Regions from separate parts of the Marinomonas profundi genome, predicted to be linked through region 3. Evidence: predicted binding sites of a transcription regulator. Region 3 holds the regulator's gene; each other region holds the start of a gene.
The links. Region 3 encodes FliA, which starts transcription of late flagellar genes. Its sites were predicted from a motif close to CTAAAGTTNNNNNNNNNNCNGCCGATA; they were not measured.
Positions count from the first base shown of each region.

Region 1: flgM (flagellar biosynthesis anti-sigma factor FlgM) is a predicted target of FliA. The motif match lies at 809-835, and genes of this name have one in related genera.
Region 2: flgK (flagellar hook-associated protein FlgK) is a predicted target of FliA. The motif match lies at 1,000-1,026, and genes of this name have one in related genera.

Region 1 covers NZ_CP073013.1:2,482,003-2,484,272, reverse strand. The annotation lists gene flgA (flagellar basal body P-ring formation chaperone FlgA) at 68-760, shown strand; gene flgM (flagellar biosynthesis anti-sigma factor FlgM) at 873-1,187, shown strand; gene J8N69_RS11695 (flagella synthesis protein FlgN) at 1,225-1,704, shown strand; tRNA gene J8N69_RS11690 (tRNA-Arg) at 1,786-1,861, shown strand; gene J8N69_RS11685 (OsmC family protein) at 1,948-2,270, opposite strand, start outside.
Region 2 covers NZ_CP073013.1:2,493,228-2,495,497, reverse strand. The annotation lists gene flgK (flagellar hook-associated protein FlgK) at 1-931, opposite strand, end outside; gene flgJ (flagellar assembly peptidoglycan hydrolase FlgJ) at 1,055-2,041, opposite strand; gene J8N69_RS11755 (flagellar basal body P-ring protein FlgI) at 2,051-2,270, opposite strand, start outside.
Region 3 covers NZ_CP073013.1:767,223-769,492, forward strand. The annotation lists gene J8N69_RS03560 (protein phosphatase CheZ) at 1-578, opposite strand, end outside; gene J8N69_RS03565 (chemotaxis response regulator CheY) at 588-968, opposite strand; gene J8N69_RS03570 (RNA polymerase sigma factor FliA) at 1,024-1,761, opposite strand; gene flhF (flagellar biosynthesis protein FlhF) at 1,858-2,270, opposite strand, start outside.

The sequences.
Region 1 (2,270 bases), 1.7 Mb from region 3:
AAAGTGATTTCTACTATTTTACTAACTATCTTATCTGTAACCTAATAATAAACAAAGAGAGCAAATCATGCGAATCATAAGGCTAATGATAGCCTTCATTTGTTGCCAAGCTGGGCTGCTGCTAGCGGCCCCTATTGAGCAACAAATTACCAATTATATCAATGACATTGAAATTCCGAGGCTAATCGAAATATACCCTAACGCACGCATCGACATCGCCCTTAACAACCTAGCGGCATTAAACTACCTACCCAACTGTGACAATGCAAAAGTCCAAATCAGCAACCAAAGACCTGACGCCACTAAAAGAACCAACTATGAAATAACGTGCGATTCACCCAGCTGGACATCATACGTCCCAGTGACACAATCCATCATGATTGAAGCCATAAGAACCATCACCCCGATTGATCGAGGCCAAGTGATCAATCAATCTAATACCGACGTAGGAGAAGTCGACCTAACCAGTTTAAGGGGGCACGTTTTTACGACAGAGAACCCACCTTATGGTCTAATCGCCTCACGCAATTTACGCATCAACACCTTTCTTACCGACAACGTGACCAACCAACCCACCTTAGTGAAAAAAGGCGATATTGTTCTCATTACCGCAAGCAGCGGTACTATTATAGTTAGAATGAACGGTGTTGCCTTAGAAAACGGCATAAAAGGCCAACAAATACGTGTTAAAAACACCAGTTCGGAACGAATTGTATACGCCAAAGTTGTAACGGACAGCGAGGTTCTTGTAAACTATTGAGTAAGAACTAATCGGCATTTTCTAATTCAATCTTTTTGGGACTTTTTATTAAAGTTTCCGTAGACCAAGCCGACAATATAGACAGGCAAATCATGAAAGGGCGGAAAACCCAATGGCAATACATTTAACAGGTCTATCGAATCAAAGCACGGTCAATAAAAGTGAGCGATCGCAAAAAGATGATGCGGTGGGCAATGCGGCGGATAAACAAAATGCGGTACCATCTGGTGGTACCTTAGCGGAAGATACCGTTAAATTAAGCGGTACAGCACAAGTACTACAGAATCAACAATCCAAAATGAATGACCTACCGGATGTTGATATGGATAAGGTAGAGCAAATTAAAAACGCCATTGCGGCGGGGGAATACAAAATAGACACCCAAAAATTAGCGAGTAACATGGCTTCCATGGATTCACTATTCTAAGCTGCACTTTCTGCGTGGCGCGTAAACGGTTTGCCTTATGATCCCCATTACCCCGATATTCATCAGAAGCAAAGAAATATTAAAAGAACTTTCCTCGCTTCTGGATGAAGAACGCTTGGCGTACGGCAAGCTAGACAGTGAAATCATCATCAACCTGTCCGAACAGAAACAAACCCTACTTGATGAAATGAACCAGCTTAATGAGAAAAGAATCAATGTACTCATTAAATTTGATGTGGTTGACCGAAAAAAACCCACCGAAGAAGCCTTTAAAAACTGGCTCAACACACAAGACAGCTCGATGGACAACATTCGCCTTCTTATGCAAGATTGCGAAGCACTGCTAAAACAGTGTAAAATCAAAAACAATACCAACGCTCGTATTTTAAATACGCTACAAAAGCGTAACAAACACCTATTCGAACTTCTTCAAGGCCATAGCAGCAAAAACAAAGTCTACACTGCCAGAGGATCAACTCGCCCCATTAGCAGCAAACACACCTTAGGGCGCGCTTAAAAAACCATAAAAATCAACGTCATACTTAGCTTACAATTGTCTTTCAGCTATAATTAATGTATAAATCCCTTTTTAGAATACGTCCTCATAGGTAAACAGGATATACCGGCCGCCTCCTAAGCAGCTATTCCAGGTTCGAGTCCTGGTGGGGACACCATTCAAGAAACACCCAGATTCCAAACAGCCTTAAGACAAAAAAAAAGAGCCTTGGCTCTTTTTTTAATTCTTTGTAAAGCAAGACTTTTATTCTGCTTCAATCACTTCAAAGCTATGCACAATGTTAACGCCACCTCTCGCCAACATAAGAGAAGCTGAGCAATACTCTTCTGCCGATAACTTAACCGCACGGGCAACAACGCTTTCTTTTAAATTACGCCCAGTCACCACAAAATGCACGCGAATTTCCGTAAACACAGCCGGCACCGTATCCGCACGATCGGCATCAATTTGCACGACACAGGAAATCACCTCTTGTCGAGATTTTTTCAAAATCCCAACCACGTCATAAGAAGTGCAGCCCCCTAAGCCAGCCAGCAGAAGTTCCATTGGTCTTGGCCCAGCGAGCT
Region 2 (2,270 bases), 1.7 Mb from region 3:
CACCATTCGCATCTAGGCCCTTCGCATTCTGCGTATTCATAGCATCGGCAATGGCGATCGCATGTTGCCCTAAGGTACGATCTGCGTATTCACTGAATTCTGAGCGAAAATCCACCAGCCCGCCAATACTGCCACCAAGACTGTCTGTTTTTAAACCAACACTGTAATCCCCAAAACTGACCACAAGATCGATTTTCTTTGGGCTTAATGGGTTTTGTACGACCTTTAACTCAGTAGGGTTTTGATCCATAACCAAAGGCTGACCATTCCTTAACTGAATCGTCATCAACCCTTTATCATTAAACTGAGCGTTGATGTCCAAATACTTAGAAAGGTCTTTTGCCAATAACTCTTGCTGGTCGCGCAACTCATTTGCCGGTGAAATAGACAAACCTTCTTCGCGCAAAATTTTGCCATTCAAATCCGATATTTTGGTTGTAATGGCATTAATGTCGGTCAAAGACGATGACAACTGCTCGTCAACCAAGTTGGCTTGATTCTGCACTAAGCCTGATAAGGTTTTGTATTGTTCAACAAGGTTATTCAAACTGGAGTGAGCAAGCTGCCTTAAGGAAGATGACGTTGGGTCATTATTCGCGGCTTGCAAGGCGCTAAAGGCTTTATCAAGATAGCCGGTTAAAGACACACTGTCTTCTGCCAACAAGCTGTCAGACATGGACATCAAAGAATGATAAGCATCATGGTAGGAAAAATCCGACGTGTCCGCCCTGACTTGCGCACTGACAAACTTATCAACAAGGCGTGAGGTATCACGAAGCACAACGCCGCCCACGGGAGAACTGCTAGTATCCGTTCGTTGGCGACTGTAACCTTCGGTATCCACATTGGCTGTATTCTGCCCGGTCGTATTGATACGAGCATTACTGGAATGTAACCCAGACAAACCAATCGAATATAAATTTGAGCCCATAGCTCACACCCCTAGTACGTTTTCAAATAGTACGTTTTTCAAAAATAACCGTGCACTTTCTTTAGCTCTATCGGCTACTTATGCAAGAACTTTACCAATGCTGAGAATTGGGCGGTTTTATTGTTACAAACGTTGAAACCATTGACTAGAAAGGATGTTATCGATTTTTTCTGCATACTTGGGGTCTGTGGCATAGCCGCCTTGTTGCAAAGAAGCGGCAAACATTGACGCGTCATCCCCAGCTTGGAGGGCATCTTTATACCGCTCACTAGAGGACAAAAAGTTCGCATAATCATCAAAGCTCTGCGAAAAAGAATCATAGGCTCGAAAGGCGGCTTTCTCGCGTTTTGCGACGCCATCACGAAATTCCAAGGTATTTACCACCGCTCGATCACCTTGCCATCGGCTGTCGGCTTTAATGCCAAATACATTAAAGCTGGCCGCTCCATCCTCTTTGGCAATAGGGTATTTCCCCCAACCAGTTTCCAATGCAGCTTGGGCCAATACCGCTTTCGGGTTGACCCCTAGCGTTTGCGCCGCTTTCTGAGCGTGAGGCCAGAGGTGCTCAACAAACGCTTCTGGCGATTCAAACACGACAGACAAGGCTGATGGCGCAGAAACCGCGTCACCACCAGAAACCGCGGCGGTCTTTTGCTCAGCTTCCTGCTGAACCGACTGGATAAAATCGGTAGAAGCTCGATGCGCTAAAGCTTGAATTCTTACTAAATCCTGTTTCGCGACTTGATTGAGAAAATCCGTATCGCCCCGCTCTTTTGCTGCGGAGGAACGTAGACCTCCTTGCTGCTGAGTTTGATATTGACGCACCAGTGCTTCTGACAAACCAATACCACCTGATTTCGCCAAGCCCTGAGACATCTGAGAGTCCATCATTTCTTGATATTGTTTCGTTTGCGCACTGGAAAAAAGCCCGCCACCAATGGCTTCATTGGTGCTGCGCATATTTTTCAGCAGCATATTAATAAAGATTGATTCAAACTGCTGGGCGACATCTTTCAACGCGCCATCTGGGTCTTTTTGAGCCTTGGTCTTTAACGCGGTTAAGGTGGAAAAATCCGCGAAAAAGTCTTCTTTAGGTGGTACTGAATTCATCAAATCAACCTATATCACCACTAAATCAGCGTTCAAGGCGCCAGCTTGTTTTAAGCTCTCCAAGATCGCCATGACATCGCCAGGCGCGGCGCCCACTTGATTCACTGCACGAACAATATCGTTTAATGAAGCGCCAGGATCGAACACGAACATATGACCGCTATTGGGTGCTATTTCAATTCCCTCACGCGGCGAGACGATCGTCTCTCCCCCCGTCACCGTACCATCT
Region 3 (2,270 bases):
TCATTCACTCTAGCGATAACTTGACCCGTTAGGTCTTGATAACCTTGCTCTAGAAGAATTGTGTTGAGGTTTGAATGCAAAGTGGTGGCACTGTCGTCTGCGTATGACAAAAAGACATCAATGCGCTTATATAAGTCTCGAAATTCTTGTGGTGTTAAATCCCGTTGGATTAAACGCCCCCAATCTTTTCGCAGTGCTCTAGCTTGAGATTGTAGTTCACTGGCAACAGGGACACTGCTGTCCACCATATCCATGGTTTTATTGGCAGCGGCACTGGTTGTTTCAATAACATAATTCAATCGATCTGACGCATCGGTGATTTTAGTGGCAGAGTCGCCTCCTTCACCAATAACCAAATCCATTGAGTCAACTTGAAAATCACGAATAGCATCATGCAAACTTCGCGTTAAAAAACCAACTTCATTATAGAAGCTGCTGTGACGAGCCTCGCTTAGCTCTTGGATTATCTTAATCGCGCCACTGAAGTCGCCTACTTCTATATGGTTTAAAAGCTCAACAGCGCCGTCTTTAACAAGATTTTCAAACTCTACTAAACCAGATCCTGAAACGTTTGGCATCTAAATTCCCTATTTGGCCGCATCTATTCGTTCGAATATTTTCTCAATTTTTTCTTTGAGAGCTACCGCGGTAAAGGGTTTCACGACATAACCATTTACGCCAGCTTGTGCCGCCGCAATAATTTGGTCACGCTTGGCTTCCGCCGTTACCATAAGAACAGGAATGCTTTTTAATTTCTCATCTGCGCGAACCGCTCGAAGTAACTCAATACCGGTCATGCCAGGCATATTCCAATCGGTCACTAGAAAATCAATGGTTCCACCCTGAAGAATAGGCAGCGCGGTTGTTCCATCGTCCGCTTCAACTGTATTGGTAAACCCTAAATCCCGCAGTAAGTTTTTAATGATTCGTCTCATTGTCGAGAAATCATCAACAATCAGGATCTTCATGTTTTTATCCAATGCGACCTCCACACCCCAACGGTACTATTTCACAACTCATAATTTAATCTCGCCAATCACTTAATCTTGCTCGCAAGCGTATAGCCGCTTGACCATGAATTTGACTCACCCTTGATTCACTGACACCTAACACAGCGCCAATCTCTTTCAAGTTAAGCTCATCATTGTAATACAACGATAATACTAATTTTTCCCTCTCGGGCAGTCCTTCTATCTCTTGCGCAAGTTGACGCTGAAAGCCATCCTCTTCAACGAGAGAATAGGGTGCACTGCCAGCTTCAGCTTCGACACTGTCTAAGTGGCTAGAGTCAGAGTCTAGCATTTCTTCATAGCTAAACAACTGGGTCGACATGGATGAATGTATCATTTCATGATATTCATCCATAGTAATGCCCATATGAACCGACACCTCCATATCTGAAGCCTCTCGGCCCAAAGTTGCCTCTAATTCTTTTATCGCATTAGTGACGGCTCTACCATTTCGTCTGACGGATCGAGGAGCCCAATCACTTTTCCTGACTTCATCCATCATGGAGCCACGAATGCGAATACCGGCATATGTTTCAAAACTAGCGCCTTTGGTGGACTCAAAACGTTTGTACGCTTCAATCAGCCCCATCATGCCAGCTTGAGTCAAATCATCCACATCAACACTATCTGGCAGACGTGCCAATAGATGGTAGGCAATTTTTTTCACCAAATACCCATATTGTTCAACAATCGCATCAATCGGAAGCGTTGCCTTTTTTGAGTATGTGCTGTATCCGTTTTTGGTCTGCATAAAATAGTCTAAGCAACCTTTACCATTTAAGTTAGTTGCGCCAATCCACTGTACTACATAGTTTGGCGTAACGCTTTCAGTAATAACATTTTTTTATTAACTGCCGTACTTTAACGCCCCATAAAGCTGACTATAGTGCTCAGCCGTATACACAGCACGGCTGATTATATTATGGGCTCGCGCAGGCTCAATATCATCGGGAATGCGCTGACCATCAGCGATATACACGACTGGTAAACCTTCCTCAATAACTACACTAATTGCTTCACCAAGTGAAGCAGATTCATCTAATTTGCTTAAAACACACCCATCTAACTGCACTTGCGAGTAGACATCCACAACTGTCTTCAACACTTGTCGCTGACTAGTGCAAGGCAACACCAATAATTTTTTAAGATTGGCTCTAGCACGCTTCATCATTAATAGTTGGCGCTCAAGATTTGAGTCTCTAGGATTCATACCAGCAGTATCAACCAACACTAGAGAATAGTTCGCATATTTTGCCAACA